One region of the Pseudomonas sp. p1(2021b) genome, then DNA from elsewhere that is predicted to be linked to it. Evidence: predicted binding sites of a transcription regulator. Region 1 holds the regulator's gene; the other holds the start of a gene.

Evidence for each region. The regulator FliA, encoded in region 1, starts transcription of late flagellar genes. The targets are predictions, from matches to a motif close to CTAAAGTTTNNNNNNNNNNNGCCGNTAA.
Region 2: a site for FliA is predicted at 14,696-14,723, ahead of K8374_RS13240 (methyl-accepting chemotaxis protein). Genes of this name have one in related genera too.

The regions. Positions count from the first base shown of each region.
Region 1 covers NZ_CP083746.1:3,477,259-3,491,432, forward strand. The annotation lists gene K8374_RS16110 (DUF2802 domain-containing protein) at 1-136, opposite strand, end outside; gene K8374_RS16115 (chemotaxis protein CheW) at 138-617, opposite strand; gene K8374_RS16120 (CheW domain-containing protein) at 658-1,521, opposite strand; gene K8374_RS16125 (ParA family protein) at 1,521-2,309, opposite strand; gene motD (flagellar motor protein MotD) at 2,401-3,258, opposite strand; gene K8374_RS16135 (flagellar motor protein) at 3,262-4,002, opposite strand; gene K8374_RS16140 (chemotaxis response regulator protein-glutamate methylesterase) at 4,002-5,132, opposite strand; gene K8374_RS16145 (chemotaxis protein CheA) at 5,178-7,406, opposite strand; gene K8374_RS16150 (protein phosphatase CheZ) at 7,419-8,207, opposite strand; gene K8374_RS16155 (chemotaxis response regulator CheY) at 8,226-8,600, opposite strand; gene fliA (RNA polymerase sigma factor FliA) at 8,706-9,446, opposite strand; gene fleN (flagellar synthesis regulator FleN) at 9,443-10,276, opposite strand; gene flhF (flagellar biosynthesis protein FlhF) at 10,365-11,675, opposite strand; gene flhA (flagellar biosynthesis protein FlhA) at 11,687-13,816, opposite strand; gene flhB (flagellar biosynthesis protein FlhB) at 13,954-14,174, opposite strand, start outside.
Region 2 covers NZ_CP083746.1:2,829,072-2,844,459, reverse strand. The annotation lists gene K8374_RS13295 (ATP-dependent DNA helicase) at 1-2,176, shown strand, start outside; gene pgm (phosphoglucomutase (alpha-D-glucose-1,6-bisphosphate-dependent)) at 2,263-3,900, shown strand; gene K8374_RS13285 (LTA synthase family protein) at 4,032-6,188, opposite strand; gene K8374_RS13280 (transporter) at 6,394-7,686, opposite strand; gene K8374_RS13275 (hypothetical protein) at 7,734-8,474, opposite strand; gene K8374_RS13270 (C39 family peptidase) at 8,511-9,191, opposite strand; gene K8374_RS13265 (heme utilization protein) at 9,250-10,221, opposite strand; gene K8374_RS13260 (adhesin) at 10,276-10,854, opposite strand; gene K8374_RS13255 (hypothetical protein) at 10,856-11,305, opposite strand; gene K8374_RS13250 (AAA family ATPase) at 11,600-12,151, opposite strand; gene pnuC (nicotinamide riboside transporter PnuC) at 12,148-12,714, opposite strand; gene K8374_RS13240 (methyl-accepting chemotaxis protein) at 12,925-14,559, opposite strand; gene K8374_RS13235 (undecaprenyl-diphosphate phosphatase) at 14,849-15,388, shown strand, end outside.

The sequences.
Region 1 (14,174 bases):
TGCGCTGGTCACGCAGCGCATCGCCCTGGGCCTGCTGGGCGGCCAGCTCGCGCTGGCGCTTGCTGTAGTTGAGGAACAACCACAGGCTCAGCGCCCATAGCAGCGCCAGGAGAAGGACAGCAGCCTCGAAGATCAACTCAGATGTTCTCCAGCTCGGACCACTCTTCCTCGGTCATCATCTTGTCCAGCTCGACCAGGATCAGCAGCTCGCCATTCTTGTTGCAAACGCCCTGGATGAACTTGGCCGACTCCTCGTTACCGACATTCGGCGCGGTTTCGATCTCCGATTGGCGCAGGTAGACCACCTCGGCGACGCTGTCGACCAGGATACCGACCACCTGCTTGTCCGCCTCGATGATGACGATGCGGGTGTTGTCGGTGACGTCGCTGGGCATCAGGCCAAAACGCTGGCGGGTGTCGATCACCGTGACCACGTTGCCGCGCAGGTTGATGATGCCCAGCACATAGCTCGGCGCACCCGGTACCGGTGCGATCTCGGTATAGCGCAGGACTTCCTGCACCTGCATGACATTGATGCCGTAGGACTCGTTGTCCAGACGGAAGGTTACCCACTGCAGGATCGGATCTTCGGAACCTTGTGCAGACGACTTTTTCATTCCCCTACCCCTTGAAATCCGCGCTCGGCGGTGTGTTCGGTCATTGGTGTTTGGCGTGCATCTGCTTGACGGCGCCGCTGGCGATCAACTCAGCCAGTTCGGCGACATCGAGCAAGGCACACATGTGTTCGATCACCGTGCCAGCCAGCCATGGGCGCTGCCCACGCTGGCTGCGCCACTTGATCTCGGCCGGGTCCAGGCGCAGGGAACGGCTGACCTGGTGCACGGCCAGCCCCCATTCATAGCCCTGGACGGAAATCACATACTGCAGGCCCTGGCGGAAGTCCTCGCGGTAGCGGTCGGGCATGACCCAGCGCGCGGTATCCAGTACCTTGAGGTTACCCGCCTGGCAGGTCAGGATGCCGAGGAACCAGTCTGGCTGGCCGAACAACGGAGTCAGTTCCTGGCCAGCCAGGCTGTAGATCGAACCCAGGCAGACCAGCGGCACGGCCAGGGTCAGGCCGGCGACATCGAACAACAGGCATTCGAACGGCTCGGCCGCCCAGGCCGGGCGCCCATCGACAGTCTTGGGCGGCAGCACCGCGCCGGCTGATGGCAAGTGCACATCGACCAGGGGCGCCACAGGCGTGATCACCTCAGCTGCTTTTTCGGCCTCGCCCAGGACCTCGGCGGGCACCGGCTCAACCGCGACGGGTGCCAGCACCGAGGGCAAGACCTTGGCCTCGGGCTCCGCGAATGGCCGCAGCATTACAGGGGCATGGGCTTCACGCAGGGCGTCCTGTGCCTGCTCCTGGCGAACCGCCTCGGCAAATTCGTCGCTGGGCGCCGCCTCGGCCGGCTCCGGAACCGGGTCGAGTTCCTGCGTGGCTTCCTGGAGCAGACCATCGAGGTAGGACTGCAGGGCCAGTTGCGGCTTGGTGGTGGTTTGCCGTGCGGAATTCATCAGGCCACCTGCAGTGCCGATTGTTGGGTGAGCAGGTGCTTGAGCAGCGCCCGGTAAGCGATCAGGCCACGACTCTTGCCATCGAACTGCGAAGGCGTGACCCCTGCCCGGCTGGCGTCGCGCAGGCGTGTATCAACCGGGATGTAGCCCGGCCAGACCTGTTCGCCGTAGTTGTCGCGCAGCACCTTGAGGGTGCCCAGCGAGGCCTGGGTCCGCCGGTCGAACAGGGTCGGCACGATCTGGTAGGGCAAGGCCTGGCGCCGCGAGCGGTTGACCATGGCCAGGGTTCCAACCATGCGCTCGAGCCCCTTGACGGCGAGAAACTCGGTCTGCACCGGGATCACCAGCTGCTGGCTGGCCGCCAAGGCGTTGACCATCAGCACACCGAGCAGTGGCGGGCTGTCGATCAGGGCGAAGTCGAAGTCCTGCCACAGCTGCGCCAGACTCTTGGCGATCACCAGGCCCAGGCCACTCTGCCCCGGCGATTGGCGTTCGAGCACTGCCAGCGCGGTGCTCGAGGGCAGCAACGAAATACGCTCATCGCTGGTCGGCAGCAGCAGTTGCCCAGGCAGGCCCTCGGGTACCGAGCCCTTGTGCAGGAACAGGTCGTAGCAGCTGTGCTCCAGGGCGTCGGGGTTGTGCCCGAAGTAGCTGGTCATCGAGCCGTGGGGGTCGAGGTCGACCACGACCACGCGCTTGCCCGCCTCGGCCAGCAAACCGGCCAAGGCGATGGTAGTGGTGGTCTTGCCGACGCCACCTTTTTGATTGGCTACTGCCCAGACTCTCATAGGACGACTCATGACTCGTTGATGACGCTGCCCGCTGTGGGAGCCGGCTTCGTCGACTCCCACAGGGATGCGGTGCCAGAGAATTGACGAGTTACGGCCCCGCCACCGCTGCTGGCGTTGCTGGTGCACTTTGTGTGCCAGCACGGCGCAAAGCCGCATCTGGCGTGGCATTGGCGCTACCGGAGCCGGTCAGGCTGCGACGCACCTCGAGGTTACGGGAAATCACCAGGACCACCCGACGGTTGCGGGCCCGCCCTTCGGCGGTGTCGTTGCTCGCCACCGGCTGGTACTCGCCATAGCCCACCGAGGCCATGCGTGCCGGGTCCACACCATTCATGGCCAGCAAGCGGACGATGCTCGCCGCGCGCGCCGACGACAGTTCCCAGTTGGTCGGATACTGGGCCGTGCGGATCGGCAGGTTGTCGGTGAAGCCCTCCACGTGTACCGGATTGGCGAACGGCTTGAGGATGTTCGCCACCTTCTCGATGAGGTTGAAGGCCACGTCGCTTGGCATGGCATCGCCACTGCCGAACAACAGCGACGAGTTGAGCTCGATCTCCACCCACAGCTCGTTGCCACGCACCGTCATCTGGTCGGATTTGATCAGGTCGCCGAACGCCTCACGCACATCGTCGGCAATGCTCTGCAATGGGTCCACACTGCTCTGTGCCAGGCCCGCATCGGTCTGCTCGCTGTCCTTGACCAGGGGTTCGGTCGGCTTGATGGTCAGCGGGCGTTCGTCGCCGATGGGGATCGGCTTCATGCTCCGCTCGGGGTCGTTGAACACGCCGATCAATGCCTGGGAAATGACCTTGTACTTGCCCTCGTTGATCGAGGAAATCGAGTACATGACCACGAAAAAGGCGAACAGCAAGGTGATGAAGTCGGCGTACGACACCAGCCAGCGCTCGTGATTCTCGTGTTCCTCGGTATGGCGACGACGGGCCATGGTCTACTCCATGAAGCCTTGCAGCTTCAGCTCGATCGAGCGTGGGTTCTCCCCTTCGGCGATCGACAGCAGGCCCTCCAGGAGCATCTCGCGATAGCGCGACTGGCGCAGGGCGATGGCCTTGAGCTTGTTGGCGACCGGCAGCAGGATCAGGTTGGCGCTGGCCACGCCATAGATGGTGGCGACGAACGCCACGGCGATGCCATTGCCCAATTGCGAGGGGTCGGCCAGGTTGCCCATCACATGGATCAGGCCCATGACCGCACCGATGATGCCGATGGTCGGCGCGTAGCCGCCCATGCTTTCGAACACCTTGGCCGCCTGGATATCACGGCTTTCCTGGGTCAGGAAGTCGACCTCGAGGATGCTGCGGATAGCCTCCGGCTCGGCGCCGTCGACCAGCAGTTGCAGGCCCTTGCGCGCATAGGGGTCGGGCTCGGCATCGGCCACCCCTTCCAAGCCCAGCAGGCCTTCCTTGCGTGCGGTCAGGCTCCAGTTGACGACCCGATCGATGCCACCGGGCAGGTCCACCCGGGGCGGGAAGAAAATCCAACGCAGGATCTGCAAGGCCCGCTTGAACGCCGGCAACGGCGACTGCAGCAGTGCCGCCGCCAGGGTACCGCCCAGCACGATCAGGGCCGCCGGGCCGTTGATCAAGGCGCCGACATGACCGCCCTCGAGGAAGTTGCCACCGACGATGGCGACAAAGGCGAGGATCAGGCCGATCAGGCTCAGCACGTCCATCAGATGCATGCCTCGACCAGGTGCTTGCCGATTTCATCCAGGCTGTACACCGCATCGGCCAGGTTGGCCTTGACGATGGCCATGGGCATGCCATAGATCACGCAGCTGGCCTCATCCTGGGCCCATACGGTGCTGCCGCCCTGCTTGAGCAGACGCGCACCTTCACGGCCGTCGGCCCCCATGCCGGTGAGCACCACCGACAGCACCTTGTCGCCATAGGACTTGGCCGCAGAACCGAAGGTGATATCCACGCACGGCTTGTAGTTCAGGCGCTCGTCGCCCGGCAAGATCTTCACCGTGCCACGGCCGTCGACCATCATCTGCTTGCCGCCTGGGGCCAGCAAGGCCAGGCCCGGACGCAACACATCGCCGTCTTCGGCTTCCTTGACGCTGATCTTGCACAGTTTGTCCAGACGCTCGGCGAAGGCCTTGGTGAAGGCTGCCGGCATGTGCTGGATGAGTACGATCGGCGCAGGGAAGCTGGCCGGCAGCTGGGTGAGCACCCGTTGCAGCGCCACCGGGCCGCCGGTGGACGTCCCGATGGCCACCAGTTTGTAGGGCTTGCGCTTGGGCGCGGGCGCGTGGCTGCTGCCCGCTGCGCTGCGCGTCACCGGGGCAGCCGGAGCGGCACTGCGGGCCGGCGCTGCGCTGCCCAGGCTGCTGGCCGGGGCATGGTTGGCGGGTGCAGGCGTTGGCGTCGGGGTGGCCGTGGCATAGCCGCCGAAGCGACGGTTGCTGCGCGACAGGGTGTGGACTTTCTCGCACAGCAACTGCCTGACCTTGTCCGGGTTGCGCGAGATGTCCTCGAAGTTCTTCGGCAGGTAGTCCACCGCGCCGGCATCCAGCGCGTCGAGGGTGACACGGGCGCCTTCATGGGTCAGCGAGGAGAACATCAACACCGGCGTCGGGCAGCGCTGCATGATGTGGCGCACCGCGGTGATGCCATCCATCATGGGCATTTCGTAGTCCATGGTGATGACATCCGGTCGCAGCGCCAGCGCCTGGTCGATCGCTTCCTTGCCGTTGGTCGCAGTACCGACGACCTGGATCGTCGGGTCGGCCGAGAGAATTTCCGAGACGCGGCGGCGGAAGAAACCGGAATCATCCACCACCAGGACCTTGACTGCCATAAACACTCCATTAGGCGGCGCCACCGCCAGGGTGCGCCACCGAAATCAATAACGCCGCGCGGCGTAACGCTTGAGCATGCTCGGTACGTCGAGGATCAACGCAATGCGACCGTCGCCGGTGATGGTCGCACCAGACATGCCCGGGGTGCCCTGAAGCATCTTGCCCAGCGGCTTGATCACCACTTCCTCCTGCCCCACCAGCTGGTCGACGACGAAGCCGATGCGCTGGGTGCCGACCGAGAGGATCACCACATGGCCCTCCCGTTGCTCCTCGTGCACCTGGTCCTGGACCAGCCAGCGCTTGAGGTAGAACAGCGGCAGCGCCTTGTCGCGCACGATCACCACCTCCTGACCGTCGACCACATTGGTGCGCGACAGGTCCAGGTGGAAGATCTCGTTGACGTTGACCAGCGGGAAGGCGAACGCCTGGTTGCCCAGCATCACCATCAGGGTCGGCATGATCGCCAGGGTCAGCGGCACCTTGATGACGATCTTCGAGCCCTGGCCCTTGGCCGAGAAGATATTGATCGAGCCGTTGAGCTGGGCGATCTTGGTCTTGACCACATCCATGCCCACGCCACGGCCGGACACGTCGGAGATCTCGGTCTTGGTGGAGAAGCCGGGGGCGAAGATCAGGTTGTAGCAGTCCGACTCGCTCAGGCGCTCGGCGGCGTCCTTGTCCATCAGGCCCTTTTCCACGGCCTTGGCGCGCAGTACGTTCGGGTCCATGCCCTTGCCGTCATCGGAGATCGACAACAGGATATGGTCGCCCTCCTGCTCGGCGGACAACACCACATGGCCGGTACGCGCCTTGCCGGAGGCTTCGCGCTCGTCGGGCATCTCGATACCATGGTCGACGGCATTGCGCACCAAGTGCACCAGCGGGTCGGCCAAGGCTTCGACGAGGTTCTTGTCCAGGTCGGTCTCTTCACCGACCAGCTCCAGGTTGATTTCCTTCTTGAGCTGGCGGGCCAGGTCGCGGACCAGGCGAGGGAAGCGGCCGAAGACTTTCTTGATCGGCTGCATGCGGGTCTTCATGACCGCGGTCTGCAGGTCGGCGGTGACCACGTCGAGGTTGGAGACGGCCTTGGACATGGCCTCGTCGCCGCTGTTCAGGCCCAGGCGCACCAGGCGGTTACGCACCAGCACCAGTTCGCCGACCATGTTCATGATCTCGTCCAGGCGCGCGGTATCGACCCGCACAGTGGTTTCCGCCTCGCTGGCCACAGGCTTGTCGCCAGCCGGTGCCACAGCGCGTGCCGGGGCCGCGGGCTTGGCAGCGGCTGGCTTGGCGGCTGGGGCAGGCTCGGGTTTGGCGACCGGCTTGCTATCGGCCTTCGGTGCGGCGCTGGCGGCAGCGGGCGCGACAGGCGCCTGGGTGGCCAGCGCATCGCTGGAGAACTTGCCCTTGCCGTGCAACTGGTCCAACAGGGCTTCGAATTCGTTGTCGGTGATGTGCTCGCCGCCCGCCTCGGTTGGTGCTGCCGGGGCGTCAGGTGCGGCCGCACTCGCCAGCGCATCGGCGGCGAAGGTGCCCTTGCCATGCAGTTGATCGAGCAGCGCTTCGAATTCGTCGTCGGTGATTTCGTCGGATGCCGCAGGCGCCGAGGTGCTGGTCGCCGGTGTGGCGGCCACGACTTCAGGAGAGAACTGGCCCTTGCCGTGCAGTTGGTCGAGCAACGATTCGAATTCGGCATCGGTGATCTCGTCACCCTCGCCGCCCACGACCTCGCCTTGCATCTGCTCGGCGGCCTGGGCCTTGACCGCATCGAGGGAGTCGAGCAGCTGCTCGAATTCGCTGTCGGTGATGTCCGGCTCGACCGCCGGCGCTTCGGCCTCGGCCGCCACCGGCGCCTCGACGGCGGGCGCAGCGCTGTCGGCACCGGCAGGCTCGGCCAGGCGCGACAGCGCCGCCAGCAGCTCCGGCGTGGCCGGGGTGATGTCGCTGCGCTCGCGCACCTGGCCGAACATGCTGTTGACGGTATCCAGCGCTTCGAGGACCACGTCCATCAGTTCCGCATCGACCCGGCGCTCACCTTTGCGCAGGATGTCGAACACGTTCTCGGCGATATGGCAGCACTCCACCAGCTCGTTGAGCTGAAGGAAACCGGCGCCCCCTTTTACAGTGTGAAAACCGCGGAAGATCGCGTTGAGCAAGTCGGCATCTTCGGGTCGGCTTTCCAGCTCGACCAGCTGCTCGGACAATTGCTCGAGGATTTCGCCGGCCTCTACCAGGAAATCCTGGAGGATTTCTTCATCGGCGCCGAAGCTCATTGAACGTGCTCCTTAAAAACCCAGGCTGGACAGCAAATCGTCGACGTCGTCCTGACCGGACACGACATCTTCACGCTTATCGGCATGAATCTGCGGACCTTCACCCCGAGTCGGATGTTTTTCTTGATCTTTTTCAGCGCGCAGTTGCTGGTGGTCGTGTTCGATACCGGCAAAACGGTCCACTTGGCTGGCCATCAGCACCAACTTGAGCAGGTTGCTCTCCACCTCGGTGACCAGCGCGGTCACGCGCTTGATCACTTGGCCGGTCAGGTCCTGATAGTCCTGGGCCAGGAGAATGTCGTTGAGGTGACCGGCAACCTTGCGGTTACCCTCGACGCTGTGCGTCAGGAAACTGTCGACGCGCTTGACCAGCTCGCGAAACTCAGGCGCTGCGACTTCCCGGCGCATGAAGCGCTGCCAGTCGGCGCTCAAGCTCTGGGCCTCGGCCGCCAGGTCGTTGAGCACCGGCGTGCCGGCCTCGACCAGGTCCATGGTCCGGTTGGCCGCGCCCTCGGTCAGCTTGACCACGTAGGACAGGCGCTCGGTGGCATCGGTGATCTGCGAGACTTCCTCGGCCTGCGGCATGCGCGGGTCGATCTGGAAGCTGACGATTGCACTGTGCAGCTCGCGGGTGAGCTTGCCGACTTCCTGGTACAGGCCACGGTCACGGGTCTGGTTCAGCTGGTGGATCAGCTGCACCGCCTCGCCGAACCGGCCGCGCTCGAGGCTCTCGACCAGTTCCTGGGCATGTTTCTTCAGGGTCGTCTCGAACTCCCCGAGCGATGTATTCATTTGCTCCATGGCGCCCCCTGACGTGACTCAGCCGTTGACGCGTTCGAAGATCTTTTCGATCTTTTCCTTGAGCACCTGAGCCGTGAAAGGCTTGACCACGTAGCCGTTGACCCCAGCCTGGGCGGCTTCGATGATCTGGTCACGCTTGGCTTCAGCGGTGACCATCAGCACCGGCATGCCCTTGAGACGGTCATGGGCGCGGACCTTGCGCAGCAGGTCGATGCCGGACATGCCAGGCATGTTCCAGTCGGTCACAAGGAAGTCGTAATGGCCGTTTTCCAGCATCGGCAGCGCCGTGGTGCCGTCGTCGGCTTCTTCGGTGTTGGTGAAGCCGAGATCACGCAACAGGTTCTTGATGATCCGCCGCATCGTCGAGAAGTCGTCAACGATGAGGATTTTCATGTCTTTGTTCAATTAGACCTCCAAGCAGTCTTTAACGCGCCCGGCCCCCCGGGCGCGCGTTCAATCAATTCGGTACAACGTGCAACGACTGCAGCGAACCCTGGCTCAACGCGCCCGCCATTCTCCCAGGCGGCTGCGCAGGCGCGCCGCGCACTGGCTATGCAACTGGCTGACGCGCGACTCGCTGACCCCAAGCACCTCACCGATTTCCTTGAGGTTCAGCTCCTCGTCGTAGTACAGCGCCAGGACCAAGCGTTCGCGTTCCGGCAGGTTGGCGATCGCTTCGGCCAGGGCGGCCTGGAAGCGCTCGTCCTCCAGGTCCCGCGCCGGCTCCAGCTGGCCGCTGGCACCATCCTCGTGCAGCCCTTCGTGCTCGCCGTCCTGCAGCAGGTCGTCGAAGCTGAACAGGCGGCTGCCCAGGGTGTCGTTCAAGATCCCGTAATAATCATCGAGACTCAATTGGAGTTCGGCAGCAACTTCATGATCTTTAGCGTCACGACCGGTTCTGGCTTCAACGGCACGGATCGCATCGCTGACCATGCGGGTATTGCGGTGTACCGAACGCGGCGCCCAATCGCCCTTGCGCACTTCGTCGAGCATGGCGCCACGGATGCGGATACCGGCGTAGGTCTCGAAGCTGGCGCCCTTGCTGGCGTCGTACTTGTTGGCCACTTCCAGCAGGCCGATCATGCCCGCCTGGATCAGGTCCTCGACCTGCACATTGGCCGGCAGGCGTGCCAGCAGGTGATAGGCGATGCGCTTGACCAGCGGGGCATAACGCTCGACCAGTTCATACTGGGCATCGCGTGCCGCCCTGCTGTACATCTTGTAACCACTCGCATTCATAGTACCGGCCCTGCGCTGGTAGGTTGCACCAGGCGCTCGACGAAGAACTCAAGGTGCCCGCGCGGATTGGCAGGCAGCGGCCAGCTGTCGACCTTCTGCGCGATGGCCTTGAAGGCCAGCGCACACTTGGACCGAGGGAAGGCCTCGTAGACCGCCCGCTGCTTCTGCACCGCCTTGCGCACGCATTCGTCGTAAGGCACGGCACCGACGTATTGTAGGGCGACGTCCAGGAACCGATCCGTGACCTTGGTCAACTTGGCAAACAGGTTGCGCCCCTCCTGCGGGCTCTGCGCCATGTTGGCCAGGACGCGGAAGCGATTCATGCCGTAGTCGCGGTTGAGCAGTTTGATCAGCGCATAGGCATCGGTGATCGAAGTCGGCTCGTCGCACACCACCAGCAACACTTCCTGGGCGGCACGGACGAAACTGACCACCGAATCGCCGATGCCTGCGGCGGTGTCGATCACCAGCACATCGAGGTTGTCACCGATCTCGCTGAACGCCTGGATCAGGCCGGCATGCTGCGCTGGCGCCAGGTGCACCATGCTCTGGGTACCGGAGGCCGCAGGCACGATCCGGACACCGCCAGGCCCCTGCAGCAACACATCGCGCAGTTCGCAGCGCCCCTCGATGACATCGGCCAGGGTGCGCTTGGGCGATAGGCCCAGCAGGACGTCGACGTTCGCAAGACCGAGGTCGGCGTCCAGCAGCATGACCCGCCGCCCCAGGTCAGCCAGGGCCAGGGACAGGTTCACTGAAACGTTGGTCTTGCCGACGCCGCCTTTACCGCCGGTCACGGCGATCACCTGTACGGGATGCATGCTACCCATGTTTGTTCTTTACCTTGTCTCGGGGCCCAGGCCACACACGGGGTTGGCAAGCGCCCCTTTCGTGTAGGTACTTTGCGATGTCCATTCGTCAACCCACACGCTTGCCGGGGTTGTGGTAGAGATCAGCGAACATGTCGGCCATTGCCTCTTCGCTGGGCTCGTCCTGCAGCTGCACACTGACCGCACGACTGACCAACTGGTGCTTGCGCGGCAAGTGCAGGTCGTCAGGAATGCGCGGCCCATCGGTCAGATAGGCCACCGGCAATTCATGACTGATGGCAAGGCTCAGTACTTCACCGAGGCTGGCCGTTTCATCAAGCTTGGTCAGGATGCACCCGGCCAGGCCACAGCGCTTGTAGCTGTGGTATGCGGCGGTGAGCACCTGCTTCTGGCTGGTGGTCGCCAGCACCAGGTAGTTCTTGGCGGCGATGCCGCGCCCGGCGAGGGTCTCCAGCTGCATGCGCAGGGCCGGGTCGCTGGCCTGCAGGCCGGCGGTGTCGATCAGCACCACGCGCTTGCGCAGCAGTGGCTCCAGGGCCTGGGCCAGGGATTGGCCGGGGTCGACGTAGGTCACCGGTACATTGAGAATCCTGCCCAGGGTCTTGAGCTGCTCCTGGGCACCGATGCGGAAGCTGTCCATGCTCACCAACGCCAGCTGCTGGGCGCCATACTTGAGCACGTAGCGTGCGGCGAGCTTGGCCAGGGTGGTGGTCTTGCCCATGCCGGCCGGGCCGACCATGGCGATCACCCCGCCCTCCTCGATCGGTTCCACCTCGGGCACCTGGATCATCCGCGCCAGGTGCGCCAGGACCATGCGCCAAGCCTGGCGAGGCTCTTCGATCTCGCCGGTCAGCTCGAGCACTTCGCGGGCGATGGGGCCCGACAGACCGATGCGCTGCAGGCGGCGCCAGAGGTTGGCCTGCTGCGGCTTGTTGCCCTGCAACTGGCCCCAGGCCAGGGAGCCGAGCTGCACTTCGAGCAGCTCGCGCAGGCCCGAGAGCTCCGAACGCATGGCGTCGAACAGGCGTGGGTCGACCGGTGTCGGGGCAGGCACGGCAGCCGGGGCCGGCGCATCGACATGGGGTTCGACCAACGGCTCGGACGCGGTCAGCGAGAGGCCGGCGAACAATTGCCGGTTGCCTTCGTCACCTTCGTGGCGGCTGCTCAGCTCGGCCTGTGCCGTGGCAATGCGCGACTGGGTCTTGCGCAGCTCGTCCTCGAGCTCGATGTTCGGCACCCGCGGAGCCAGGGCGGACAGCTTGTAGTCCAGCGCGGCCGTCAACTCGACACCGCCGGCGATGCGCCGGTTGCCGATGATGGCGGCGTCGGCGCCCAGCTCATCCCGGACCAGCTTCATGGCCTGACGCATATCGGCGGCGAAAAAACGCTTAACTTGCATAACCCACTACCTCAGCCATTGGGGCCCACGGTGGCAACGATGGTGACTTGCTTGTTGTCAGGTATTTCCTGATACGCCAGAACATGCAAATTCGGTACAGCCAGGCGGCCGAATCGCGACAGCATGGCGCGGATCGGGCCGGCGACCAGGAGGATGGCCGGCAGGCCCTGCATCTCCTGGCGCTGGGCCGCCTCGATCAACGAGCGCTGCAGCTTCTCGGCCATGCTCGGCTCCAGGAGGACACCGTCTTCCTGGCCTTGCCCGGCCCTTTGCAGACTATTGAGCAAGATCTGTTCCAACCTTGGTTCCAGGGTGATCACAGGCAGCTCCGACTCAACGCCGACAATGCTTTGCACGATGGCACGACACAATCCGACGCGCACTGCCGCGACCAGCGCGGCGGTATCTTGACTCTTGCCCGCATTGTTGGCGATCGCCTCGGCGATACTGCGGATGTCACGCACCGGAACCTGCTCGGACAGCAACGCCTGCAGGACCTTGAGCAAGCCCGACAAGGAAATGACACCCGGCACCAGTTCTTCAGCAAGTTTAGGCGAACCCTTGGCCAGCACCTGCAACAATTGCTGGACCTCTTCATGGCCGATCAGTTCATGGCAATGCTTCTGCAGGATCTGGTTGAGGTGGGTGGCCACCACGGTACTGGCATCGACCACCGTGTAGCCCAGCGACTGCGCCTGGGCACGCTGGCCGACGTCGATCCATACCGCCTCCAGGCCGAACGCCGGGTCTCGTGCGGCGATGCCGTTGAGCGTCCCGAACACCTGCCCCGGGTTGATGGCCAGCTCACGGTCCGGGTAGATCTCGGCTTCGGCGAGGATCACCCCCATCAACGTCAGACGGTAGGCACTGGGCTGCAGGTCGAGGTTGTCGCGGATGTGCACGGTGGGCATGAGGAAGCCCAGGTCCTGGGACAGCTTCTTGCGCACACCCTTGATCCGCGCCAGCAACTGCCCACCCTGGTTGCGATCGACCAGCGGGATCAGGCGGTAGCCCACTTCCAGGCCGATCATGTCGATGGGGGTCACGTCATCCCAACCCAGTTCCTTGGTTTCCAGGGCGCGTTGCGGCGAGGGCAGCAGGTCCTGCTGGCGCTGCGCTTCTTCCTGGGCCTTGAGCTTGGCCTGCTGCTGCTTGCGCCAGACCAGGTAGGCGCCGCCAGCGGCCAACCCGCCAAGGCCGAGGAAGGCGATGTGCGGCATGCCCGGGACTAGACCCATGACGATCATCAACGCTGCCGATACAGCCAGGGCCTTGGGCGAATCGAACATCTGCCGGTTGATCAGCTTGCCCATGTCCTCGGAGCTGGAGGCACGGGTGACCATGATCGCGGCGGCGGTGGACAGCAGCAGCGACGGCAGCTGCGCCACCAAACCGTCACCGATGGTCAGCAGGGCGTACACCTTGCCGGCCTCGCCGGCGGGCATGCCATGCTGCAGCATGCCGATGAGCATGCCGCCGATGAGGTTGATGAACAGGATCAGCAGGCCAGCGATGGCGTCCCCGCGCACGAATTTGCTGGCACCGTCCATGGAGCCGTAGAACTCGGCTTCCTGGGCGACCTCGGCACGGCGGGCCTTGGCCTGGCCCTGGTCGATGAGGCCGGCGTTGAGGTCGGCATCGATGGCCATCTGCTTGCCGGGCATGGCGTCGAGGGTGAAGCGCGCGCTGACCTCGGAGATACGGCCGGCGCCCTTGGTCACCACGACGAAGTTGATGATCATCAGGATGGCGAAGACCACGGCACCGACAACGTAGTTGCCACCGATCACCACCTCACCGAAGGCCTGGATCACCTTGCCCGCGGCCTGGTGGCCTTCGTGGCCGTGGAGCATGACCACGCGGGTGGAGGCGACGTTCAGCGCCAGGCGCAACAGCGTGGCCACCAGCAGGATGGTAGGAAACGCGGCGAAGTCCAGCGGGCGCAAGGCGTAGACGCACACCAGCAGGACCACGATCGACAGGGCGATGTTGAAGGTGAAGAAGACGTCGAGCAGGAAAGGTGGGATGGGCAACATCATCATTGCCATCATCACCAACAGCAACAGCGGCACACCGATGTTGCCCCGGCCGAGGCCGGCCAGGTTGTTTCGGGCGCTGTTGATGAGCTGGGTGCGATCCACCGGGAGTCCTCTATGAAGCAAAACTTTGACGCGATTGGGCGGTTTGGCGGTGGCTTTGCAAGAAGCTTTCCAACTTTGGGTTTAAGACGGCAGGGTTTGTCTTGAGGTAGGCGGCGCCTGTGAAGGTCAGAGCCGCCTCAGTTATCCCGCCGCAGATCGGGCGGAATCGGCAGGTCAGGCTTGAGCGGCTCCGGCGCCTTGCCCTTGCCCGCCCGGTACTGGCGAATCTGGAACACGTAGGCCAGCACCTGCGCCACCGCCAGGTACAACCCCGCCGGGATCTCCTGCTCGAGTTCCGTCGAGTAGTAGATCGCCCGCGCCAAGGCCGGCGACTCGAGAATCTGCACCTTGTGCTCGA
Region 2 (15,388 bases), 650 kb from region 1:
GGCCCAGGAAGGTATCGCCGGCCACCGCCGGGTGGTGGCAAGGCGCGGGGCAGGGTACGAGTCCGAGGTGGCGCTGCAAGGCCGATACCAAGGGCTCGAGGTGCGAGGCCGGGCCGATGGCTATGACCCGGCGGCCAACCGCCTGGAGGAAATCAAGACGCACCGTGGCGACCTGTCACGCCAGCCGGCCAACCATCGCCAGCTGCATTGGGCCCAGGCCAAGGTCTACGGCTGGTTGCTGTGCCAGGCACGCCAATTGGACTCGATCGAGGTCGCGCTGGTGTATCTGGACGTGGACAGCGACCGCCAGACGGTATTCAGCGAGCAGCATGCCGCGACCGACCTGCAACGTTTCTTCGAACGCCAATGCCGCTGCTTCCTGGCCTGGGCCCAGGCCCAGGAGCGGCGTTTGGCCGAGCGCGACCGTGACCTCGAGGCACTGGGCTTTCCCTACCCACAGTTTCGCCAGGGCCAGCGTCAGTTGGCCGAGACCTTGTACAAAGCGGTCAGCACCGGCCGCTGCCTGATGGCCCAGGCCAGTACCGGGATCGGCAAGACCCTCGGCACCTTGTTCCCGTTGCTCAAGGCCATGGTGCCGCAGCGACTGGACAAACTGTTCTTCCTCACCGCCAAGACCCCAGGCCGGGCCCTGGCCCTCGACGCCCTGCGCCAGATCACCGAAGCCACGCCGCAGCCGGCCCTGCGTACCCTGGAACTGATCGCCCGGGACAAGGCCTGCGAGCATCCGGGAAGCGCCTGCCATGGCGAGTCCTGCCCGCTGGCACGCGGCTTCTATGATCGCCTGCCTGCTGCGCGTGAGGCCGCGGCACAACGGCCGCTGCTCGACCGTGCCGGCCTGCGCGAAGTGGCCCTGGCGCATCAGGTCTGCCCGTACTACCTGGGGCAGGAGATGGCGCGCTGGGTCGATGTGCTGGTCGCCGACTACAACTACTACTTCGATGCCCACGCCCTGCTGTATGCCCTGACCCAGGCCAATCAGTGGCGGGTCGCGGTATTGGTGGACGAGGCCCACAACCTGGTAGAGCGGGGCCGGGGGATGTACAGCGCAAGCCTCGACCAGGGCCAGCTGCAGGCCTTGCGCCAAGGCAAGCCGGCGGGTCTTGGCAGCGCCCTGGATCGGCTCAACCGCCAGTGGAACGCGTTGTACAAGACGCAACGGGCGCCCTACGAGGCCAGTGATCAGTTGCCCGGGGCATTCCTCGGCGCGTTGCAGCACTGCACCGGCCAGATCCAGGCGCGTCTTGAACAGGCTCCGGGCGAGGTGGAACCGGCCGTCTTGCAGTTCTACTTCCAGGCCTTGCAGTTCAGCCGGGTCGCGGAGTTGTTCGACGAGCATTTCATCTTCGATGTAAGCGTGCGCAATGGCCCACGCAAGCGCCGGCTGGCCACCCTGTGCCTGCGCAACGTGGTTCCGGCGCGCCTGTTGGGCCCGCGCATGAGCGCGGCACGTAGCGTCACGTTGTTCTCTGCCACCCTCAATCCCCGGCATTTCTATGCCGACCTGCTGGGCATGCCGGCTGACACCGCCTGGCTGGAGGTGGCCGCGCCGTTTCGGGCCGAGCAACTTCAGGTGCGCGTCGTCAGCCGGATTTGCACCCGTTACCGCGAGCGGCAGGCCTCCTTGGCCCCGATCGTGGAACTGATCGCCGAGCAGTACCGGCGTGCACCAGGCAACTACCTGGCCTTCTTCAGCAGCTTCGAGTACCTCGGGCAGGTGGCCACGCTGCTGGCCGAGCGTTACCCGGCCATCCCGCGCTGGGAACAGGCCCCAGGCATGGACGAAGGGGCGCGAGAGGCGTTTCTCGCTCGCTTCGTACCCGATGGCCAGGGTGTCGGGTTCGCGGTTTTGGGCGGCGCCTTCGGCGAAGGCGTCGACCTGCCCGGCAGCCGGCTGATCGGTGCCTTCGTCGCCACCTTGGGGCTGCCCCAGGTCAACCCGGTCAACGAGCAGTTCAAGCAGCGCCTGGGGCGACAGTTCGGTGCGGGGTTCGATTACGCCTACCTGTACCCTGGCGTGCGCAAGGTCATTCAGGCCGCCGGCCGCGTGATCCGCGGCGACCAGGACCAGGGCGTGCTGCTGCTGATCGACGAACGCTTCGCCGAGCCGCGGGTGCGGCAGATGTTCCCCGGTTGGTGGCAGGTGGTGGGCGAATAATCGCCGTGGGCCCCATCGCATGGCGTTGCAACTCCCAGTACACTGCGCGTTCCAACACCTACATCCGTTGAACTCGAGGTTCTTGCATGACGCTCAGTCCTTTGGCAGGCAAGCCGGCTCCGGCCAGCGTGCTGGTCGATATTCCCCGCCTGCTCACCGCTTACTACACCGGCCGCCCCGACGCCGCCGTGGCGGCCCAGCGCGTGGCCTTCGGCACCTCCGGGCACCGGGGCACCTCGCTCGAGCTGAGCTTCAACGAAGACCATGTGTTGGCGATCACCCAGGCCATCTGCCTGTACCGACAGGAAAAAGGCATCGATGGCCCGCTGTTCGTCGGTGCCGACACCCATGCGCTGTCCGCGCCGGCTGCCGCCAGCGCGTTGGAGGTGCTGGCCGCCAATGGCGTGCAGGTGATGCTGTCCAAGGACGATGAATACACCCCGACCCCGGCGGTGTCCCATGCCATCCTCTGCCACAACCGTGGTCGCCAGCAGGGCCTTGCCGATGGCGTGGTCATCACGCCGTCGCACAACCCGCCCCAGAGCGGTGGCTTCAAGTACAACCCGCCCAACGGCGGCCCGGCCGACAGCGACGTCACCAAGTGGATCGAAGCCAAAGCCAACGAGCTGCTGGCCGCCGGCCTTGCCGGCGTCAAGCGCATGGACCATGCCCAGGCCCTGCAGGCGGCGACCACCCATCGTTACGACTATGTAGGCCGCTACGTGGCGGACCTGGAGAGCGTCATCGACTTCGACGTCATCCGCAACGCCAAGCTGCGCCTGGGCGTCGACCCCCTGGGCGGTGCCGGGGTGCGTTACTGGCAGGCCATCGCCGAGCACTACCGTCTGGACCTGGAAGTGGTCAATACCGAAGTGGACCCCACGTTCCGCTTCATGACCGTCGACTGGGACGGGCAGATCCGCATGGACCCATCCTCGCCCCATGCCATGCAGGGCCTGATCGGCCTGCGCGAACGCTTCGACGTGGCGTTCGCCTGCGACCCGGACCACGACCGCCACGGCATCGTCACCCCGGACGGCCTGCTGCAGCCGAACAATTACCTGGCCGTGGCCATCGACTACCTGTTCCGCCATCGCCCGCACTGGCGCAGCGACGCCGCCGTGGGCAAGACGGTGGTCAGCAGCGCACTGATCGACCGCGTCACCGCGCGCCTGGGCCGTGAGCTGTACGAAGTGCCGGTGGGCTTCAAGTTCTTCGCCCAAGGCCTATTCGACGGCTCGCTGGGCTTTGGTGGCGAGGAGAGTGCCGGGGCGTCGTTCCTGCGCAAGGATGGCAGCGTCTGGGCCACCGACAAGGACGGTTTGATCCCGGCGCTGCTGGCCGCGGAAATGACCGCCCGTACCGGGCGCAACCCGAGCCAGGCCTACGCCGACCTGACCGCGGAGCTGGGCAAGCCATTCGCCACCCGTGTCGAGGCCAAGGCCAATGCACGGCAGAAGGCACTGTTGAGCAAGCTGGCTGCCGAGCAGGTGACGTCCACGGAGCTGGCTGGCGAGCCGATCGAGCAAATCCTCAGCCACGCGCCGGGCAACGGCCAGGCCATCGGTGGTTTGAAGGTGATGACCGCCAACGGCTGGTTCGCCGCGCGCCCGTCAGGCACCGAGGACATCTACAAGATCTACGCCGAGAGCTTCGTCAGCGAAGAGCACCTGCAGCGCCTGGTGCGCGAGGCCCAGGTACTGGTGGACGCGGCGATCGCCTGATCGCCGGTGGTGTAGGACCGGTCTGTGGGAGCGGGTTTACCCGCGAAGCGTGCGACGCGGTGCTTGGCACCGGCTCTGCCGGTGATCGCGGGACAAGCCCGCTCCTACAGGGGCCGTGCGACGGGGGCGTATCAGCCGCCCCCGGCAACACCGGTGATCACGCTGAAATCACTGACCTGCACTTCGCCGCCGCCATACCCCAGCAGGTGGAAGGAAAACGCCTTGCGGGCCGAGGGGTTGTCGAAGCCGAACTCAAGCTCCAGCGGCCGGTCGGCCGTTACGATGATTTCCTCCGGTAGGCCAAGCGGTACATCCTGTTCGTACTCCTTGGCCTTGAGCTGGATATAGGCATCATGCTTGGGGTCCAGGGAGCGTACGATCACCCGTACGCGGGTATGGGAGCCTTCGGGCATTTCCAGGTATTGCGCACCGATCAGGTTGTCGGCCCACTCGTCACGGATGCGCTTGCGCAGCTGGATCGCCGCCGGCCCGCCAAACTGGTAGCGCAGGTTCAACGGTGTGTGCAGCAATGACTGGTCCAGGGTACTGGCCAGGGCGGTGAGCTGTTGGCCGGTGGTGTCCGTGGCACGGTCCATGTACTCGGCCTGGTCGGCGATGAAACCGTTGCTGGCGTAGCGCCGGCAACGTTGCTGGAAGTCGCATTCGGTGAAGGTGCCGTGGCCATCGTGGTAGCGCAGCATGCCGTTGGTGTAGGCAATCATTTCGCGGCCGGTGTCGTAGTCACGGAACAGCGAGCGCCCGCTCAAGGCGGCCGGGATCGGCAGGGCATAGTAGTCGAGCAGCGACGTGGCCATGTCCACATGGCCGTAGGTTCCACGTTTGAGCCGTGGCAGCTGGGCCTGTTCGGGGGCCAGGACCAGGCTGAACCCCCAGGAGGAGGCCAGGCGAACCCCGTCGATACCGTGGGACTCGTCCGACGTGATGATCACCAGGGTGTCCTTGAGCACACCCTGGCGTTCCAGGTTCACCAGGAAGGCATCGAGCGCATCGTCCAGGTAGGCCACCGCCGCCTGCTTAGCCGTGTCGTAGCGCTGCAGGTAGCGCTGCGGCGCGGAATACGGTTGGTGGGTGCCGACGGTCAGCAGGGTCAGCATCCAGGGCTGTTTCTGCTTGCGCAACTGCTTCACGTACTTCTGCGCGCCTTCGAAGAAGGCTCGGTCGTCCTTGCCCCAGCGAAAAGGCAGGTAGTTCTTGTTGCTGAACCACTCCTGACCATGCACCGAGTCGAAGCCGATGTGCGGCATGATCCGATCCTTGGCCATGAAGCGCAGGCCCGCGCCCTGCAGGTAATGGGTGCTGAACCCCGCATGGCGCAGCTGTGCCGGCAGGCAGGCCTGGTTGCGCACCTCCTGGGTCAGCATCTCCATGCCTTTGGGCGTGCCGTTGGCCAGCTTGTCGTAATCACCGCACAGCAGCGCGTACAGGCCGCGGATGGTCTGGTGGGTGTGCAGCACGTAGTCGGGCGTATTCATGCCGCGCTCGGCCCAGCGGCTGAGCTTGGGCATCAGGTCTTCGTCGAAGCTGCTGTGCAAGGCCTGGCGGTTGGCGCGGATATAGGCACCGGGGATACCTTCCAGGACGATCATCAGGACGTTATGCGCTTGTCCAGGCGCTTTGAGCAGCTTTTGACCGTTGAGGTCGGACTGGGTCAGGCCCGTGGAGGGCAGGGGGGCGAAGGTGGGTTTTTCGCCGAAATGCTCAACGGTCTGGCGCTGGAGGTCACCCAGCCCGGCCGAGAGCAACTGGTGCGAGAGGTTGTACTGACGCCATTGGTCGGAGTCGGACGGCGCCAGGTGCTGGCTGCCCCAATGCACGCCGAACAACAGCAGGGGGATCGCCCAGGCCTTGCGGGGCAGGGTGGCGCTGGGGGTGCCACGGCTGTACCAGACGCTGCCCAGCCAGGCCACCACGCCGGCCCCGAGCGCCCAGGGTAGCCAGGGGTGGGCGAGGCCGCCGCCGGTGGAGTTTTCCATGAACTGCGCATCGAACAGGTAGTTCAGGTCGGCACTGGTGGGCAGACGGCCCACGGCACTGACCAGTTCGGCGCTGGCGACGATCAGGCTGGCCCAGGCCAGCAGCAAGGGCAACGCCAGCCACCAGGCGCGGCGCTGCAACAAGAGCACCAATACGCTGCCGATGGCCAGGTCGGAGACATAGCCCAGGGGGTTGGACCAGCCGAGCGCGGCCCGGATGCCCAGCGGGATCGCCAACACCAGCGTGGCCAACGCCACGAGCCGGGTGCTGGAGCGACCGAGCAGTTTTTTCACAAAGACTTCCTTCTTGTCATGAAACAGTCACTCAAGTGTGCTTCATGATAACAGGCGCTTGGCGGAGGGCGAGGGTTGCAGACGGGATGCAAGGGGACATGAAGCCACCGGATCGCGCATTCGCAATGGCAGGGGACCGTGTAGGAGCGGCCTCGCGCCGCGAAAGGGCTGCGAAGCAGCCCCCTGGACGTGAAAGAGTGGTTGGTCAGAAGTAGTACGGGAATTTCAGGCTGAAGGTGAAGTCAGGCGCATCGTCGGTCAGGCCGATCGACAGGTTGGGCACGATGGTCAGGTTGTCGGTCGCGGCCAGGGTCATGCCGATGTTGAAGTAGCCGGCGTTGGCGTCGCTGCTCTTGACGTCGGCCCACTCGTCGCCGGTCTCGGCGGACTTGATCCGTGAACGTCGGGCGATCAGCTCGGACACCGAGAACGACATCGACATCTTTTCGTTCAGGGCAAAGGCCACGCCTGCACCGATCTGGAAGCTGTCGCCGATCTTCACCTTGCCCGGGACCTTCTGGTTGACCGTGGAGCTGACGTCGCTGAACTTCTCCTCGAAGGTGTGGGTGTACGACAGGCTGCCGAACAGCACCGCCGGGTCGTAGGTCTTGACCAGCGAGATACCCGGGGTGATCGACCAGACGCCGTTGCCGGTGGGCAGGTCTTCGGGGTAGGTGAGGTTGTCGTTGAGCGGGTCGCGGATCAGCTTGATGCCGAAGGGGTCCTTGCCGGTGGGGGCCTTGACCCTTACGCTGAACACCGCATCGGGGGTGTTCTCCGACTCGTCGAGGAACTTGTAGGCCACGCCGAAGTTGACGTCGCCCAGCGTCGGGTCTCGGGTGACGGTGCGCTCGGACACATCGTTGGACGCGCCACCGACGCCGCCGGACTGGTAGGTCGACTCGCGGTAGACGATCGGCACGTTGACGTCAAACTGCCAACGCTGGTCGTAGTTGTAGCGGGCGGTCAGGTCCAGGGTCCAGTTGTCGGCCTTGATCCGGTCGAGGTTGATATTGCCCAGGAAGATCGAGTCCAGCGCCAGGAACCCATTGAGGATCAACTGGCGGGTGTCGTAGCGGGCGTAGGTGATGCCGGTCTCGAGGCTGAACTTGCCACCGCCGAAGAAGCCGCTGGCCTCGTCATACAGGTTGGACACGCTCTGGGCCGGTTCCGAGTCGTCCTTGAGCGATTCACCGTAGGAAGAGCCTGTTGCCCCCGCAGCCCCGCCGGAGGCGGCGATGGCCTGGTTGTTGCGTGGCTGCGAGGCAGGGGAGCGGGTCAGGCGCTTGGGTGGGGGGGCGACGGGTTGTTCTTCGACCTGGCGGACCCGCTGCTCCAGCACCATCAGGGCCTGCTGCTGGGCTTCGTAACGTTCCTTCAATGCGGCCAGTTCGGCCTTCAGGGCCTCGACCTGCGGATCGCCGGCGGCGTAGAGCAGGGTGGAAGGCACCAAGGTGCCCAGACAGACAACTGCTTTCAACGACATGAATCGATGCATAAGTTAGCCGTCCCTACGAATACTACGATGGTGAGACGAAGCGTAGATCAATAGCCGGTGATTCGAAGGCCCTTGAGTTGATCGAGATTGCAGTTCAGTGCGCCGGCTGACGGTAGGTTGTCGCGCAGCACCACATTGAGCTGGGTCATGTTGCTGACCGCGTTGTTGCCGCCAAGCAGCGTCGTGGCTTGCAGCAGGCCGCCATCGGACAGGCGCTGCAGGCTCGAGCCCTGGTTGTTGTTGGCCTGGATGGCCATCTGGATGCCTTTGCCGGTGTTCGACACGCTCAGGGTGCCGGCATTGTTGCTGCTGGTCAGGGTCTTGCCCGATGCCAGCACCTGGCCTTGTGGCATGGCGGCAGGCCCCTTGCTGCCTTCGCTGACATTGATCGCGACATCGTTGTAGGCGCTGTTGTTGTCACCGGCCGCGCGGACCGATTGGGTCACGCCCTGGGTATTGCCCAGGCCGCTGCCGCCTGTGACCACGCCATGGCCTTGGCCTGGGGCGACGCCGCCACCGTTCTTGCCGGTCATGGAGACGTAGAACTGCGGCTTGAAGCTGTTGTGTTGCACCTGCATCGTCGTGGTCGCACCGATGCGGTCGCCGGCAGCGTTCTGCCAGGTGCTGCTCATGACCACGCCGAAGCTGATGATCCGCCCCGGCATCACGTAGCGCCCCCTCAGTTGGGCCAGCTCCTGGTCCTTGACTTCGATGGGCTTGAACGTCTGCGCCTGGGTCGGGAGGCTGGCAGCCAGGCATGCCGCTACCAGCCAGTTGATTGTCTTCATCGCTGCTCCCCGGAGCTCCGTGCCCCTTTGTAATCACTAGAAGAAGTCGCTCTGGATGAACCCGAATTCCATCAATTGGGCATCGTCCACCGGGTAGAACCCATTGATGCGGTTCCTGGCGGTGACCGGAGCCGGTGGGTCGAGCAGGGCGTTGGCCTTGTCGTAGCCGGGGCCGATGACGGCGAAGATGATGCCGTTCCAGCCTTTGACGAAATCGTCGAATTTGTAGCGCTTATGGCCCAGCACCGGGTCGCCGATGTACACCCAGCCCCGGTTGATGCGCTGGAGCACGACGAAGTGCTTGTAGCCACGAATGTCCATCAGCACCACCACCGGAATGCTCACCCGGTGCAGGCTGTCGGCCTCGACCCGGTAGCCCCGGGCACGCATGCCGATGCTTTCCACGTAGCGCTTCATGTCCAGCATGGAAAAGCCCTGGACCTTGACCAGGTCCGGGTCGGCGTGGGCGAGCATGCCTTCGATGACCTGGCTTTCATCGACATCGAGCCAATAGGCTTGCTTGAGGATGGTGGCCAGGGCGGCGGCGCCGCAGCTGAAATCGGTCTTCTGTTGCACCAGGTCGGCGAAGCGACGCTCGCGGATGCTCTGTACCGGCTTGTACACCAAGGTCCCGCCTGGCATCGCCGCGATCGGCATCTGCGTGGCCTCGACCAGGCCGGCCAGGAACATGAGTGCGGCAAGCAGAACTGCGCGCATGGCCTTCTCCCCCGACGCGAAACAGGAAAGGGGCCCCGAAGGGCCCCGATTGGCTGTGTTACAGGCCGGTGCAGGCTTTGCAACCTGCGGCGATGGACAGCGAGTTGCTCTGCTGGTTGCCCGAACCTGCCGAGACGTTGGCGCCCACGTTGCCCGACACGCCGTTGAGCGAGTTGCTCATGGTGGCGGTGTTGGTCACAGGGTTTTTCCAGCCGTTGGGGGTCAGAACCTGGTAGGTGGCGACACCGGCCAGGCCGAAGGTGCCTTCTTCGTGGAACTTCAGAGGGTCCTTGTCGGTTTTGCCCTTGTCATGGCCATGGCCGTGGCCCCAGCCTTTTTCGTCTTCAACATAGCCCCAGCCGTCACCCTTGTACTGGCCATAGGCTTTGAAGCTGGCCTGCAGGGTTTCCTTGTCCATCTTGCGGTCAGCATTGTTTTCGACGTTCAAGCCCGTAGTGGCCTGGGTGGCGGTGGAGGCGGCCATCGCTACACGGCCACCGGACACGGCGATCGCCAGGTTGTTTTTCTGCTGGTTGAAGTCGCCGGCGGTGACGTTAACGCCGATGTTGCCCGAGCTGCCATTGGCCGAGTCGACCAGGTTGGCGGTGTTGCTGGTGGAGAAGTTCTTGACGTTGTTGCCGGCGTTGACCTGGGTGGCGGTGGAGATGGCCATGGCGCTGCCGAAGATGAAACGCTCATCGGCAGTGGCGATGGCGGCCACGTTGTCCTGCTGGTTGCCGTCACCGGCCGCCACGTTGGCGCCCAGGTTGCCGTTGGAGCGGTTGGCGGAATCTTCCATCGCCGCGTCGTTCTCGGTCGCCTCGTTACGCACGGTGTTGCCGGTGTTGACCTGGGTATCGGTCACCGTGGCGGCCGCACCCGCGCTGACCAACAGCTGCAGGAGGACATTGTCATGGTTGTTGTGATGGCCGTGGTGGCCGTTGTTATGCCGGTTATCAGCTTGTGCAGCAACTGCCATGACCGCTGCGAGGGCGAATACCAGAGGCTTGAGTGCCATTTTAGGTTTCATGGTGTTTCTCCACTTGTTTCTCGTTGTTAAGTGTTGTGTTGAAGCCACTTTGGGTCAGTCAGCGACCCGTACGCTCAGGGTGTTGCCCATTCGGTTGCCCACCCCGGCGCTCTGATTCAACTGGATCACGCCACGGCTGCCGGTGAAGGCCTGGTCACTGGTAGTGACCTGGCGACTGCCGGGAGCGCGATCCGTTGCCTCGGAGCCATTGGCCAGCGAGACGTTCTGCTGGCTGAGAATGCTGTCGTCGATGCTTTGCGGGACGGCACTGATGCCGATCCGTATTGCGTTGGCCTGCTGCGTGGCGGCGCCGGCGGACTGGTTGATGCCGAGCAGGCCGTTGCCGTTGCTGAAGGCGTTGCCGTGGATGCTGGCGCGGCTGTCCCGGGCCGGGTCGGCAAGAAAGTCTGTGCGCTGGCGAACCTCGGTGGTGGCCTTGGCATTGGTGCCGATAGCCATGGCCCGGACGTTGGCCTGCTGTTGGGCATCGCCCGCCGCCTGGTTGATGCCGAGGTTGCCCTGGTAGGTGCGGCCGCTGGCGCCCAGGGTGGCGTTGTCCACCACTGGCGAGCCGGCCAGCGCCAGGCTGGGGCCCAGCGCCAGGCACAGCAGGGAGAGCGTGAGTGCGCGCATGTCATTGGCCCCGAGTGAGGATCTGCAACGGCGCCAGGCCGCGCTGGACGTTCTGGTTGACTGTGTTGGAGATAGTGTTGCCACCGCCGGCCCCGGCACCCGATCCACCGGCCATGCCAGGTAGCCGGGACTGGACGGTGTCCAGGCCGCGCAAGCTGCCCGAGTGGTCGGTGGTGAGCAGGCGATTGACTGTCGAGCCGCTGGCGATGCGGGCGAAATCACCGTCGGTCAACTCGTTGGTCTGGGCTTTCACCCGGGCCGATTCGTTGGCGTTGACGGTAGTGGGGTAGGGGTCGGGGGTACCGGTCTTCCGAGCGGCTTGGCGAGCCTGGACATCACGGGTCAGGACGATGATCCCGTTGCCCTCGGCGCTGGCGGGAGGGGGGAAGGCTGCGGCGGTCAGGCAACCCAGGACGAGCAGTGCAGGCAGTGTCTTGTTCTTGGTCCCCACGGCGATGCTCCCTTCTCTGTGCGCTGGCCCTTGAGCGTTGACAGAGGTAGAGCGAAAGTCGTGCCGTTTTTGGTTTTTGTCGTGGAATCAAAAAGTTGGGTAGTTAATGAGTACGTCTGGCGCTTTTCTGTTTCAAGGATGATACAGATAAGCCATCCATCGCCCTGCAAGCCTTGAAAACCCACGCGCCCCGGGATAACGGCAGTGGCTGTATCACGTTTGAAACAGTTTCCCCAGGTCTGTGGCAAAGCCCCCAACAATGGGGGGCCTAGCTGGCTATACAGTTACAAAAAATTAACACTCGGTGGCGCAGGCTGGCGCTTGGCCGTCAAGTAGACGCGCCACCGCTGCCAGGGCCTGGGCCTGGCGGGTGGGCCAGTCGCCTTCGAGTACTTGAAAGGGTTTGTGGTGAGTGCGCAGCCAGTGCAGGCTATCCTCGAAGAACCTTTGCCGCTCTTGCAGGCGGGGTTGGCAGCGCTGGCCGTCGCCGACCCAATCGACACCTTGCGGGCTGAGCAGCAGGTGCAGGTCATAGTGGCGTTCGAGCAGGGCCTCCTCGAGCCAGGCGGGGCAGTCTGCGAACAGTACCCGGCTCCAAAGGATATTGCTGAGCAGGTGGGTGTCGAGGATCAACAGGTCGGGCGCCTGCTGGCGGCTCTGGTCCTCCCAGGCAAGCTGGCCGCGGGCGATGGCGGGGATATCGGCGTAGCAGGTGTCGCGCTGTTCCTGCTCGATGAAGTGGCGGACGTATTCACCGACCACCACACCTCCGAAATGTGCCTGGATTTCGCCGCTCAACCAGCTCTTGCCGCTGGACTCCGGCCCGCATAGCACCAGGACCTTCATGCAGGGACCAACGCCGGGTCGCGGCGCCATTGCACCCAGCCGCGCACGGCGATCAAGGTGAACAGTGCGTAGAGTGCTGCGGTGAGGTAGAGGCCCTTGTAGAGGAACAGGCCCACGAAGATCACGTCCAGCAGCATCCACAGCGCCCAGCATTGCACACGCTTCTGCGCCATCCACACCTGCGCCACCAGGCTGAAGCCGGTCAGGGCCGCATCGAGCCAGGGCTGTGCCGCGTCGGTCCAGTGCGCCATGGCGGCGCCCAGGCCCAGGCTCGCCAGCAGGCCTGCGCCCAGGCCGGTGAACACCTGCCCGGCCCCCAGGCTGGAAACCTGGCGTGCGTCTTCCACACGGTCAGGCCGGGTCCATTGCCACCAACCGTAAAGTTGCAACACGGCGTAGACCAGTTGCAGAAGCATGTCGGAATACAACTTCACTTCGTAGAAGATCCAGCTGTAGAGCAACACCATCACCAGGCCGATCGGCCAGCACCACGGGTTCTGCTTGACCGTGAGCCACACGGCGATGACGCCGAGCACGGCGGCGAAGAGTTCGAGGCCGGACATCGGCGATCCTTGGGCAGGAGTAGAGGGTGCGATTGTAGCCTGTAGGGCGGGGAAGCTGTAGGGGCGGTGTCGCGAATACCCTGTAGGAGCGGGCTTGCCCCGCGATAGGGCCGGCCCTGGCCGCGTGGATACAGGCCAAGGGCTACGCCCTTGATCGCGGGACGAGCCCGCTCCTACAGGGGGCTGCGTGGGTTTTGACGAGCGGCGTTATCAAACCCGGAACTGGCGCAGCAACTGTTCAAGCTCCTCGCTCAACCGCGCCAGGGCTGCGCCGGCGTCGCTGGATTGGCGCGCCGCGTCGGCGGTTTGTTGGGACAGCCCGGCGGTATCCAACACATTGCGGTTGATTTCTTCCACCACATGGGCCTGCTGCAGCGTAGCGCTGGCGATCGAGGCGTTGAGGGCGGTGAGGTTGTGCAGCGCCTGGCTGATGGCATCCAGGCTAGTGCCCGCCTCTCGGGCCTGCTCGACGGTCTGGCGCGAGGCTTCGCTGCTGGTGCCGATCGCCCTGACAGCCGCTTCCGACTGGCCTTGCAGGTGCTCGATCATGGTCTGGATCTCGGCGGTCGACTGGGCGGTGCGCTGGGCCAGCAGCCGGACCTCATCGGCAACCACGGCAAACCCCCGGCCCTGCTCGCCGGCGCGGGCTGCCTCGATGGCGGCGTTGAGCGCGAGCAAGTTGGTCTGCTCGGCGATCGAGCGGATCACTTCCAGTACACCGCCGATCCGCGTGCTGTGCCCGGCCAGCTCGCCGATCACCTGCACGGCCTGGTCGATGGTGCTGGAGAGTCGGTCGATCTGCTGCAGGCTGCCATGGATCGCCTGTTGGCCATGGTCCACCTGGCGCTGCGCCGCCTGCATCTCGCTGGCGGCCTGCTCGGCGGTCTTGGCCACGTCCTGCACGGCATAGGTGACTTCATTGACCGCCGTGGCCACCTGGTCCATCTGCAGCGATTGCTGGGCACTGTGCGCCTGGGCCTGGCCTGCATTGTCGCCCACGTGTTCGGCCGATTGGGCCAGGGCATGGGCGGCGCCCTGCAGTTGGCCGACCACACCCTGCAGCTTGCCGTTGAAGCGGTTGAAATGCTCACCGAGGCGGGTGACCTCGTCGCGCCCATGGGTATCCAGGCGGCGGGTGAGATCGCTTTCGCCGCTGGCGATATTACCCATGGCCTGCACCGCCTCCTGCAACGGGCGGGCGATGCTGCGGGCGATCAGCATGACCAATAGCGCCATCAACACGGCGATGCCCAGGCCCGCCAGGGAAGCGTCCCGAACCTGGCGGGCGAACTCGGCCTGCACGTCATCGACATACACGCCCGAACCGATGATCCAGCCCCAGGGTTTGAACAGCTGGATGTATGACGTCTTGGCCACCGGCTCACTGGCACCGGGCTTGGGCCAGCGGTAGTCCACCGGGCCTGCGCCCTGGCTGCGTGCCAGGCTGGCCATCTCGTTGAACACGGCGAAACCGTCGGGGTCACGAATGCCGGAAAGGTCCTGGCCGTCGAGCTTGGGGTTGGTCGGGTGCATGACCATCCTGGGCGCCAGGTCATTGATCCAGAAGTAGTCATCCTTGTCGTAGCGCAGGCTGCGCACGGCCTGCAAGGCCTGCTGCTGGGCCGCTTCGCGGGTGAGCGTGCCGGCTGCCTCCAGCCCCTGGTAGTAGGCCAGCACGCCGGCGGCAGTCTGCACCACGTGCCGGGTCTTCTCGGCCTTGGCCTGGTACAGGTCGCCGTGCAGCTGGCGCAGCATCAGCAGGGCGAAGGCCACCAGCATGCCCACCGCGACCAGCAGGATCAGCGACAGGCGCCGGCTGATCGACATCGACCTCAAGGTCTTCATCAAAGGTACTCCCCGTTGTTCTTGTTATCAGGTGTATCCAAGCATGCCGGGGCCGGTGCGGCACACTCGACCAAGGGCTAGGTCAGGCGCTTGCTGTCGCATGCCGCGCGAGCCATCGACAGGCTGCTCTGATAGGATCTCGGCCGCGCAAGATGAAACCTTTAGGTATCTAGGCCTTTTCCGCTGGCATTGGCCCCGTAGGGGCTGTAAAACGGCCAGGCTTTCGCGGCAACCAAATGCAAATCAAGAACAAGGGGCCTGCACGCAGCAGCGCCTCATCGGGGGAACAATGGATTTTTGGAGTGCCTTTCAGGCAATCATCTTAGGGATCGTCGAAGGTTTGACGGAGTTTCTGCCCATCTCCAGCACTGGGCACCAGATCATCGTCGCCGACCTGATCGACTTCGGTGGCGAGCGGGCCATGGCCTTCAACATCATCATCCAGCTCGGCGCGATCCTTGCCGTGGTCTGGGAGTTCCGGCGCAAGATCTTCGACGTGGTGCTGGGGCTGTCCAGCCAACCCACGGCGCGTCGCTTCACGGCCAACCTGCTGATCGCGTTCTTTCCGGCGGTGATCCTGGGCGTGCTGTTCGCCGACCTGATCCACGAATACCTGTTCAACCCGGTCACCGTGGCGGCGGCGCTGGTGGTGGGTGGGGTGATCATGCTGTGGGCCGAGCGTCGCGAGCACCGCATCGAGGTCGATCACGTCGATGACATGCGCTGGAGCCATGCCCTGAAGATCGGCTTCGTACAGTGCCTGGCAATGATCCCCGGCACCTCGCGCTCCGGCTCGACCATCATCGGCGGCCTGCTGTTCGGCCTGTCG